DNA from 2 places in the Paenibacillus sp. FSL H3-0302 genome. Region 1 is predicted to be linked to the other one. Evidence: a T-box and tRNA genes for the amino acid it is inferred to sense, from the RefSeq annotation. Region 1 holds a T-box; the other holds one or more tRNA genes.
What was found. A T-box is a leader RNA that pairs with one kind of tRNA and senses whether it is charged. The one in region 1 lies ahead of trpS (tryptophan--tRNA ligase), so its partner is inferred to be a tRNA-Trp.
Positions count from the first base shown of each region.

Region 2: it encodes a tRNA-Trp, which carries the amino acid that the T-box ahead of trpS (tryptophan--tRNA ligase) is inferred to sense. The anticodon was not compared.

Region 1 is NZ_CP150284.1:2,930,501-2,935,133, forward strand. It holds gene MHH50_RS12925 (aminopeptidase) at 1-1,191, shown strand, start outside; gene trpS (tryptophan--tRNA ligase) at 1,261-2,256, opposite strand; T-box leader at 2,359-2,641, opposite strand; gene MHH50_RS12935 (hypothetical protein) at 2,839-3,264, shown strand; gene MHH50_RS12940 (winged helix-turn-helix transcriptional regulator) at 3,415-3,798, opposite strand; gene MHH50_RS12945 (sigma-70 family RNA polymerase sigma factor) at 4,024-4,560, shown strand; gene MHH50_RS12950 (DUF4179 domain-containing protein) at 4,553-4,633, shown strand, end outside.
Region 2 is NZ_CP150284.1:6,010,826-6,015,458, forward strand. It holds gene MHH50_RS26630 (AraC family transcriptional regulator) at 174-929, shown strand; tRNA gene MHH50_RS26635 (tRNA-Leu) at 1,066-1,144, opposite strand; tRNA gene MHH50_RS26640 (tRNA-Cys) at 1,159-1,232, opposite strand; tRNA gene MHH50_RS26645 (tRNA-Gly) at 1,242-1,316, opposite strand; tRNA gene MHH50_RS26650 (tRNA-Gln) at 1,323-1,397, opposite strand; tRNA gene MHH50_RS26655 (tRNA-His) at 1,417-1,492, opposite strand; tRNA gene MHH50_RS26660 (tRNA-His) at 1,536-1,611, opposite strand; tRNA gene MHH50_RS26665 (tRNA-Trp) at 1,635-1,708, opposite strand; tRNA gene MHH50_RS26670 (tRNA-Tyr) at 1,715-1,800, opposite strand; tRNA gene MHH50_RS26675 (tRNA-Thr) at 1,806-1,881, opposite strand; tRNA gene MHH50_RS26680 (tRNA-Phe) at 1,910-1,985, opposite strand; tRNA gene MHH50_RS26685 (tRNA-Asp) at 1,996-2,073, opposite strand; tRNA gene MHH50_RS26690 (tRNA-Met) at 2,099-2,175, opposite strand; tRNA gene MHH50_RS26695 (tRNA-Val) at 2,193-2,268, opposite strand; tRNA gene MHH50_RS26700 (tRNA-Glu) at 2,324-2,398, opposite strand; tRNA gene MHH50_RS26705 (tRNA-Ser) at 2,417-2,509, opposite strand; tRNA gene MHH50_RS26710 (tRNA-Asn) at 2,513-2,588, opposite strand; rRNA gene MHH50_RS26715 (23S ribosomal RNA) at 2,649-4,633, opposite strand, start outside.

The DNA.
Region 1 (4,633 bases):
GTTGTAAAAGTAGGAGTAAATGTACAGCCTGGACAAGTCCTTATGGTACATGCACCGATAGAAACCGCAGAACTTACTCGCTTGATTGTAGCGAAAGCCTATGAAGCGGGAGCTAAATATGTAATTGTTGACTGGGACGATGAAGCAACTACACGGATCCGTTATGAAAAAGCCTCAGAGGATTCTTTCGATTACTATCCACAGTGGCAGGCTGAGATGATGGAGAAATTCGCGGAAGAGAATGGTGCCATCTTACATATTAAAGTACCTGATCCTGAACTGTTTAATGGCATTGATTCTTCTAAGGTATCTAGAGCAGTCAAAGCAGCGGCTGTTGCTCGCAAGAACTACTCCAAATATACTCGGAACAGCAAAATCAGCTGGTCTCTGGTCAAAGCGCCAACACGTGCTTGGGCGAACAAGGTTTTTGCCGATCTTCCTGAAGAAGAGCGGGTAGAGGCGATGTGGGAAGCTGTATTCCAGATGAATCGTGTGGGCAGCAATGATCCGGTAGCTGCTTGGAGAGAGCATATTGGTCAGTTGAAAGAAAGTCAGGACAGAATGAACGCTAAACGTTATAAAAGCTTGCATTACCGTGCTCCGGGAACGGATCTGCATGTAGAGCTTCCGGAAGGCCATTTATGGCGCGGGGGTGGCGGTGAGAATGATAAAGGCGTTTATTTTGTAGCTAATATGCCAACGGAAGAGATTTATTCCATGCCCCATCGTACTGGCGTTAATGGCACAGTTAGAAGCACGCTCCCTCTTAATTTGAATGGACGGTTAGTTGAAGGACTTTCATTCACTTTTGAAAAAGGGAAAGTCGTAGCTTATGAAGCTGAATCCGGACGCGAACATTTAACCTCACTGCTGGCAACGGATGAAGGTGCATCTTATCTAGGAGAAGTAGCCTTAGTGCAGCATGATTCTCCAATCTCTCGCTTGAACCGCATTTTTTACAATACAGGGATTGATGAGAATGCCTCCTGCCATTTCGCGCTAGGAAGTGCTTATCCTGTAAATATTGAAGGCGGCACAAAGCTTACGAACGAAGAGCTTGTGGCTAGAGGAGCTAATGTCAGCTTAACTCATGTCGATTTTATGATCGGTTCAGCAGAGCTGGATATTGACGGAGAGCTGGCGGACGGCACGATTGAACCCGTATTCCGTAAGGGAAATTGGGTGTTGTAAGGAGAAGAAAAAAGCCGGATCTCTTCCAATGAGATTCCGGCTTTTTTTGAGTGCCTATACTGGTCATTTTTAGATTGAAAAATAGTTAAGACTCATAGCCTCACGTACTTCGGCCATTGTTTCTTGAGCAATGCTGCGGGCATGCTGTGTTCCAGAGATTAAGATTTCCTGCACAAGCTTGGGCTTAGTAGCATAATAGGAACGACGCTCTCGCATCGGTTCTATAAGCTGATCTAGAGCTGTCGAAATCAACTGTTTGCAAGCAGAACAACCCATAGTACCCTGCTCACAGCCTTCACGAATTTCGATTACCCCCGCTGAGCGAAAAGCACCATGATAAGCAAAAATAGGACAGATATCTGGATGTCCAGGATCATTTTTATGCACACGCGCTGGATCGGTTGTGGCTTTTCGTATCTTAAAGATAATCTCTTCCTTAGTGGAGTCCAGCTCGATGGCATTGCCAAGGCTTTTGCTCATTTTAGCGTTTCCATCCGTACCCACAAGCCTCGGAGTCTCACTGATCAGCGCTCTGGGTTCCACCAGTATCGGGCTGTACAGCTCGTTGAATCTGCGGACGATTTTACGGGTTAATTCCAGATGAGGGAGTTGGTCTTCCCCTACAGGAATTATCGTTGCTTTACAAAATGTTATGTCAGCAGTCTGACTAACTGGATAACCAAGAAAACCGTAATACAATTCATCTAAGCTCGAATTTTTCGATTCGGCTTTAATCGTGGGATTATGCCGTAAAGAATTCACAGTAACAAACATAGAGAACAAGAGGGTCAGCTCTGCGATTTCAGGGATCATCGATTGAATAAATATTGTTGTTTTCTCCGGATTTATACCCGCAGATAAATAGTCCAGTGTGATCTCATGCAGATGTTGACCCAGCAGCTGTGGACGATCAAAATGGGTCGTTAGGGCTTGAATATCCGCTAAAAACACAAAAGTTTCATATTGCTCCTGAAGGGCTACTCGGGTCTGCAAGCTGCCGGCGTAATGGCCAAGGTGAAGCTTTCCAGTCACTCGATCTCCAGTTAAGACACGTTCGTTCATCATATAAATTCCTCCTGTTATTTAGCATTTGGTTACACTCGAGTCGCCACCACCAGCCATCATCCATGGCCATCACCTCCTTTAAATGACAAAAAAACCTCATCCAATAAGGACGAAGTTGTCGTGGTACCACCTTAAATGATCGTGTCACCTTACGATTCTTGGCTTTCGATCTTCTCTTACCTGTACGGAGAGGTTGAATTTATTCTCGATACAGGTCCCTTGATAACGGCGGGAACCCCGGTTTTCCCTACTGCATCCATTAAGATAGTTCGGAAAAACAACTATAAAGGCCATTCGAGCATACGCTGGTCACCGGTTCGCACCTACCACCGGCTCTCTGAAGACCATGTTCGTCTGTCTACTTACCCTTTGTCATCGTTGTTCATGATATGTGAATTATTGTAATTCTGAACAGGGGTGTTGTCAATGAGTAGAAATCGTATGGTGATTGACGAGGTATCTAGGTTTATATGATCTAGCAAAGTATACCTTAAATGTATATAATCATCAGGAATTAAGTCCAATCTATCATTGTGGATTCACAATATACTACTCTATAACCTTGAAATGGAGTGATGATAAATGGCGACAATAATAAGTTATGGGTCACAGGCAAAAATCCCGTTAGATCCGTTTACTACTGCTATAACGGTTGCAGGGATTCCTGGAGCTGGAGCGGGTTTAGCTACAGCGCAAGTAAATATTAGTCCGGCTAATCCGGCTTCTTTCTCCAGTAGAGTCGAGTTAAATGGTAGTTTTAGTCTTACTGCACTTGCTAATAGCCAATTTCTTGTTATCATCCGACGAGCTGGAGTCGATATTTATAGATCCTTTTATCGTTTTACTACAATTACTGATATTCAATTAAGTGCTCAGTGGGTCGATGGTGCTTATATTGGAGTCCACAACTATGAATTGGTAATTCAGAATGATAGCAACTTGCCTATCAATCTATTTGGACCCATATCATTCACAGCAACTGCTATAGGAGGAGAAGGCGTAATTTAAGTTATGTTCCAATGCGCCATTCAAGGGACGGGTGAATCAAAGCTTTGGACAGTTGAATCGATCTGATTCAGCTGTCCTTTTTTCGTGGGTGTATAATTGAAGTCCAACTCTCGCAGCATAAATCTCCAACCATTTTCTTGATATAGCGGTTTATTTATTTAAGATGTTATCCTCTAAAACAGCGTATTTATCACCGTATTGCTTAATGATATGTTGTTCTCCCCAATTACATAATGCAGTCAAAATATCGCTTAAACTATCCCCATATTCACTAAGCTCGTATTCTACTTTTGGTGGAACCTGATTATAAACAATTCGGTTGATGATTCCATCTGCCTCAAGCTCGCGTAGCTGCTGGGTTAACATTTTTTGAGTAATGCCGGGCATCAACTGTTTTAACTCGGAGGTGCGTTTTTTGCCATGAGTTAAATGACATAGAATTACGCATTTCCATTTCCCTCCGATGACCTCTAGGGTGGCTTCAACAGAAATATTGTATTTTTTCTTGACAGTTGTTGTAGATGTTGTTGTCATGATAACCTCCAAGGTATGGGTACTTTTTAGCACCTATGGCACTTTTAAGTGCGTACTATTAATTATGTCCAATTTAACTCATCATAACATTTTTCGTTCAATTTTTATAGAATGCTATAATTTAGAGAGCTTTGGGCGAAAAAAAGTTAAGTGAAATAAAAACCGTTTCTATACCTCCCCCGTCTTAATCTATGAAAGGTTGAAGAGAGGAGGCTAAGGAAGGACATGACGATGACTAATGCAGAAATGAAAAAAGTAACGATTCTTGATACTCGGAGCGAGACGGATTTTTACGATTCGATATTGGTACATAGAGAACAATTGTACAGTATTGCTTATAGTTACTTGCGGAACCGAAACGATGCGCTGGAAGCGATGCAGGAAATGACTTGCCGGGCTTGGATTAAAAGAAAAACTTTAAAGGACCCCAAAGCATTCAAATCATGGATTATTCGCATTCTAATTTATGTCTGTATAGATGAACAAAGACGAAGAAAACGTTCCATGCCGCTGGTAGATGAAAGAATAGGAGAACAGGTCACACACATTGGCCATCATCGGATGGAAATGCTGTGGGCACTCGAGCAGGTTAAGCCCAAGTATCGCCATGTGCTGCTGCTAAAATACTACAATGATATGACCTTGACTGAGATCGCTAACATTATGAATAAACCCGAGGGGACGGTTAAGACTTGGCAGCATAAGGGGCTCAAGCAGTTGCGAACCATCATAAAGAATCGGGGTGAATGGAACAATGAGTAGTCAAGAGGAGCTTGCCATGTTAAGCGATGCCGGACATATCCCACAAGAACAAAAAATAGAGAATGCAGCCGCT
Region 2 (4,633 bases), 3.1 Mb from region 1:
TAAAAATACCATTATTATTAATAATCCGCTTTATTTCCGAACGAGATGGCCAGTCAGGTTGCGAACTTTCGGATTTATTGATACGATCATAACAAATATTATTAAAAATAATTATATGATTTCGGTCATTGTTTTGTACGATTCGGCTAAAACATAAGTATTGGAGGATCATCATGGATCGTGTTCTATATATTGTAAGTGCCACACATGAGCTAAATACTTATATCCCTCCACACCAGCATGAATGCTACGAACTAGTCTATTATTTACAGGGGGTAGGGACAACCAATGTTGGCCCACGAAGTTACCATTTTCGCTCCTCTTCTTTCGCGCTTGTGCCACCCAATCATAAACATGACGAGCACCACCGTGAGGATGCAAATGTATTATTTGTAGGCTTCCACTCGGAACACCCTAATATGAGTAATCTGCTCGGCGTATATGAAGATGATAAAGATCAGACCGTTCTTCAAATCCTGCTGCGAATGAAAGCAGAGTTTACACGCAAGCAAGACGGATTCTCTGAGCTTCTAAACCTACAAATGAGCGAGATTACCGTCCATCTTATGAGGCTTCTTAGTGCCTCTGGATATCAATCCCCAACAGAAGATCGAGTACAATATGTCCTTAATTATATGAATGAGCATTATCGCCATAAATTGTCCGTCGAAACACTATCAGAAATGTCCGGATATAGTTACGATCGTTTTCGCCATCTATTTAAAGAACGTTTCGGGTCTTCACCCCTGCGGTATTTGCTGTTAAAACGCCTGGATTATGCAAAGTCTCTATTACGTCATACTCAGATGCAAATCTCTGAAGTATCTGCTGCTGCAGGTTTTGTGAACGATGCCCAATTCTGCAATATGTTTAAACGAGAAATAGGTCTTACCCCGCGAGCATTCCGCATTAATAATCAATCAGGTTAATCACTAATCAGATTAAAAAAAGCCGTTGAAATAGAGAAACTCTCTATTCAACGGCTTACTGCTGTAAACCCAAGGACATAAAGAAAAAAGGTTTGTAAGATTGCTTATAAAAGCATTCTTACAAACCTTTTTAAGATACCGGCGAGAGGACTCGAACCTCCACGGTTTCCCACTCGATTTTGAGTCGAGCGCGTCTGCCATTCCGCCACGCCGGCACATATGAACTAAATGGAGGCGCCACCCAGATTTGAACTGGGGATAAAGCTTTTGCAGAGCTTTGCCTTACCACTTGGCTATGGCGCCATGAAAACTTGGAGCGGACGACGGGAATCGAACCCGCGACCCTCGCCTTGGCAAGGCGATGCTCTACCGCTGAGCCACGTCCGCATAAAATGGCTGGGGATATAGGATTCGAACCTATGAGTGACGGAGTCAAAGTCCGTTGCCTTACCGCTTGGCTAATCCCCAATAACATTTTAAAGTAAAATGGGGCGACTGATGGGTCTCGAACCCACGAATGCCGGAACCACAATCCGGTGCGTTAACCCCTTCGCCACAGTCGCCATATTAAGTTGATATTGTTGCCATTATTCATTTTAAAGTAAATGGGGCGGCCGATGGGTCTCGAACCCACGAATGCCGGAACCACAATCCGGTGCGTTAACCCCTTCGCCACGGCCGCCATATTAAACTTTAGAAAGAACTTGGCAGGGGCAGCAGGAATTGAACCCACACCAACGGTTTTGGAGACCGTTGTTCTACCTTTAAACTATGCCCCTAAAAACTGGTGGAGGATGATGGATTCGAACCACCGAACACTCACGTGAGCAGATTTACAGTCTGATGCGTTTGGCCACTTCGCTAATCCTCCAAGGATGGTGCCGGCGAGAGGACTTGAACCCCCAACCTACTGATTACAAGTCAGTTGCTCTACCAATTGAGCTACACCGGCATGGCACTCATTCTTTTGTGATGATAAATGGTGGCTCGGGACGGAATCGAACCGCCGACACGAGGATTTTCAGTCCTCTGCTCTACCGACTGAGCTACCGAGCCATGATGAAAATGGCGGAACCGACGGGATTCGAACCCGCGATCTCCTGCGTGACAGGCAGGCATGTTAGGCCAACTACACCACGGTTCCAAAAGATATAATTGCTTAAGTTAATTGGTTGCGGGGGCAGGATTTGAACCTGCGGCCTTCGGGTTATGAGCCCGACGAGCTACCGGGCTGCTCCACCCCGCGTCAGTAAGAAAGTGTTATGGTGGAGGCTGAGGGGATCGAACCCCCGACCCTCTGCTTGTAAGGCAGATGCTCTCCCAGCTGAGCTAAGCCTCCATAAACAACAATTGTTATTGTACCAAAGTCCACTAGGATAAATCAAGTAAAAATTTGGTGACCCGTATGGGATTCGAACCCATGTTACCTCCGTGAAAGGGAGGTGTCTTAACCCCTTGACCAACGGGCCATACTAATTAAAAATTTGTGGCGGAGAGAGAGGGATTCGAACCCTCGAGACGCTTGTGGCGCCTACACGATTTCCAATCGTGCTCCTTCGGCCAAACTCGGACACCTCTCCATATGGCTCCCCGAACAGGACTCGAACCTGTGACAACTCGATTAACAGTCGAGTGCTCTACCAACTGAGCTATCAGGGAATATTCATACCAGGCTTGATGCCTGAAAACTGAATCCGAAACAAATCTGCATTCTACGTATAGGATAAGCCCTCGACCGATTAGTATTGGTCAGCTCCATGCATTGCTGCACTTCCACCTCCAACCTATCTACCTCGTCGTCTTCAAGGGGTCTTACTAATTGGGAAATCTCATCTTGAGGGGGGCTTCACGCTTAGATGCTTTCAGCGCTTATCCCGTCCGTACGTAGCTACCCAGCCATGCTCCTGGCGGAACAACTGGTGCACCAGCGGTACGTCCATCCCGGTCCTCTCGTACTAAGGACAGCTCCTCTCAAATTTCCTGCGCCCACGACAGATAGGGACCGAACTGTCTCACGACGTTCTGAACCCAGCTCGCGTACCGCTTTAATGGGCGAACAGCCCAACCCTTGGGACCTACTTCAGCCCCAGGATGCGATGAGCCGACATCGAGGTGCCAAACCTCCCCGTCGATGTGGACTCTTGGGGGAGATAAGCCTGTTATCCCCAGGGTAGCTTTTATCCGTTGAGCGATGGCCCTTCCATGCGGTACCACCGGATCACTAAGTCCGACTTTCGTCCCTGCTCGACTTGTAGGTCTCGCAGTCAAGCTCCCTTATGCCTTTGCACTCTGCGAATGATTTCCAACCATTCTGAGGGAACCTTGGAACGCCTCCGTTACTCTTTAGGAGGCGACCGCCCCAGTCAAACTGCCCGCCTGACACGGTCCCCGTACCCGGTAAGGGTACTAGGTTAGAACCTAGATACGATCAGGGTGGTATCCCAACGGCGCCTCCACCGAAGCTTGCGCTCCGATTTCTACGGCTCCCACCTATCCTGTACAGATCGTACCCAAATTCAATATCAAGCTGCAGTAAAGCTCCATGGGGTCTTTCCGTCTTGTCGCGGGTAACCTGCATCTTCACAGGTATTAAAATTTCACCGGATCTCTCGTTGAGACAGCGCCCAAGTCGTTACGCCATTCGTGCGGGTCAGAATTTACCTGACAAGGAATTTCGCTACCTTAGGACCGTTATAGTTACGGCCGCCGTTTACTGGGGCTTCGGTTCATAGCTTCGGGTTACCCCTAACCACTCCCCTTAACCTTCCAGCACCGGGCAGGCGTCAGCCCGTATACTTCGCCTTGCGGCTTCGCACAGACCTGTGTTTTTGCTAAACAGTCGCTTGGGCCTTTTCACTGCGGCCCCCTCGTGCTATTCACACTACCGGGGCACCCCTTCTCCCGAAGTTACGGGGTCATTTTGCCGAGTTCCTTAACGAGAGTTCTTCCGCGCGCCTTAGAATTCTCTTCTCGCCTACCTGTGTCGGTTTGCGGTACGGGCACCTTCTCCTGGCTAGAGGCTTTTCTTGGCAGTGTGAGATCATGACCTTCGCTACTACAATTTTCGCTCCCCATCACAGCCCAGCCTTATCGATGTGCGGATTTGCCTACACATCAGCCTCACTGCTTAGACGGACATCCATCAGTCCGCGTCACTACCCTCCTGCGTCACCCCATCGCTCATAGCGGATTACGGTGGTACAGTAATTTCAAACTGTTGTCCTTCGACTACGCCTTTCGGCCTCGCCTTAGGTCCCGACTTACCCTGAGCGGACGAGCCTTCCTCAGGAAACCTTGGGCTTTCGGCGGATCAGATTCTCACTGATCTTTTCGTTACTCATACCGGCATTCTCACTTGTGTAGTGTCCAGCGCTCTTTTCAGTACACCTTCAACCCCTACACAACGCTCCCCTACCCCAGATGCAAAGCATCTAGCCATAGCTTCGGTGGTGTGTTTAGCCCCGTTACATTTTCGGCGCAGAGTCACTCGACCAGTGAGCTATTACGCACTCTTTCAATGGTGGCTGCTTCTAAGCCAACATCCTGGTTGTCTGTGCAACTCCACATCCTTTCCCACTTAACACACACTTGGGGACCTTAGCTGATGGTCTGGGCTGTTTCCCTTTTGACAATGGATCTTAGCACTCACTGTCTGACTCCCGGCAATAAGTATATGGCATTCGGAGTTTGACTGAGCTTGGTAA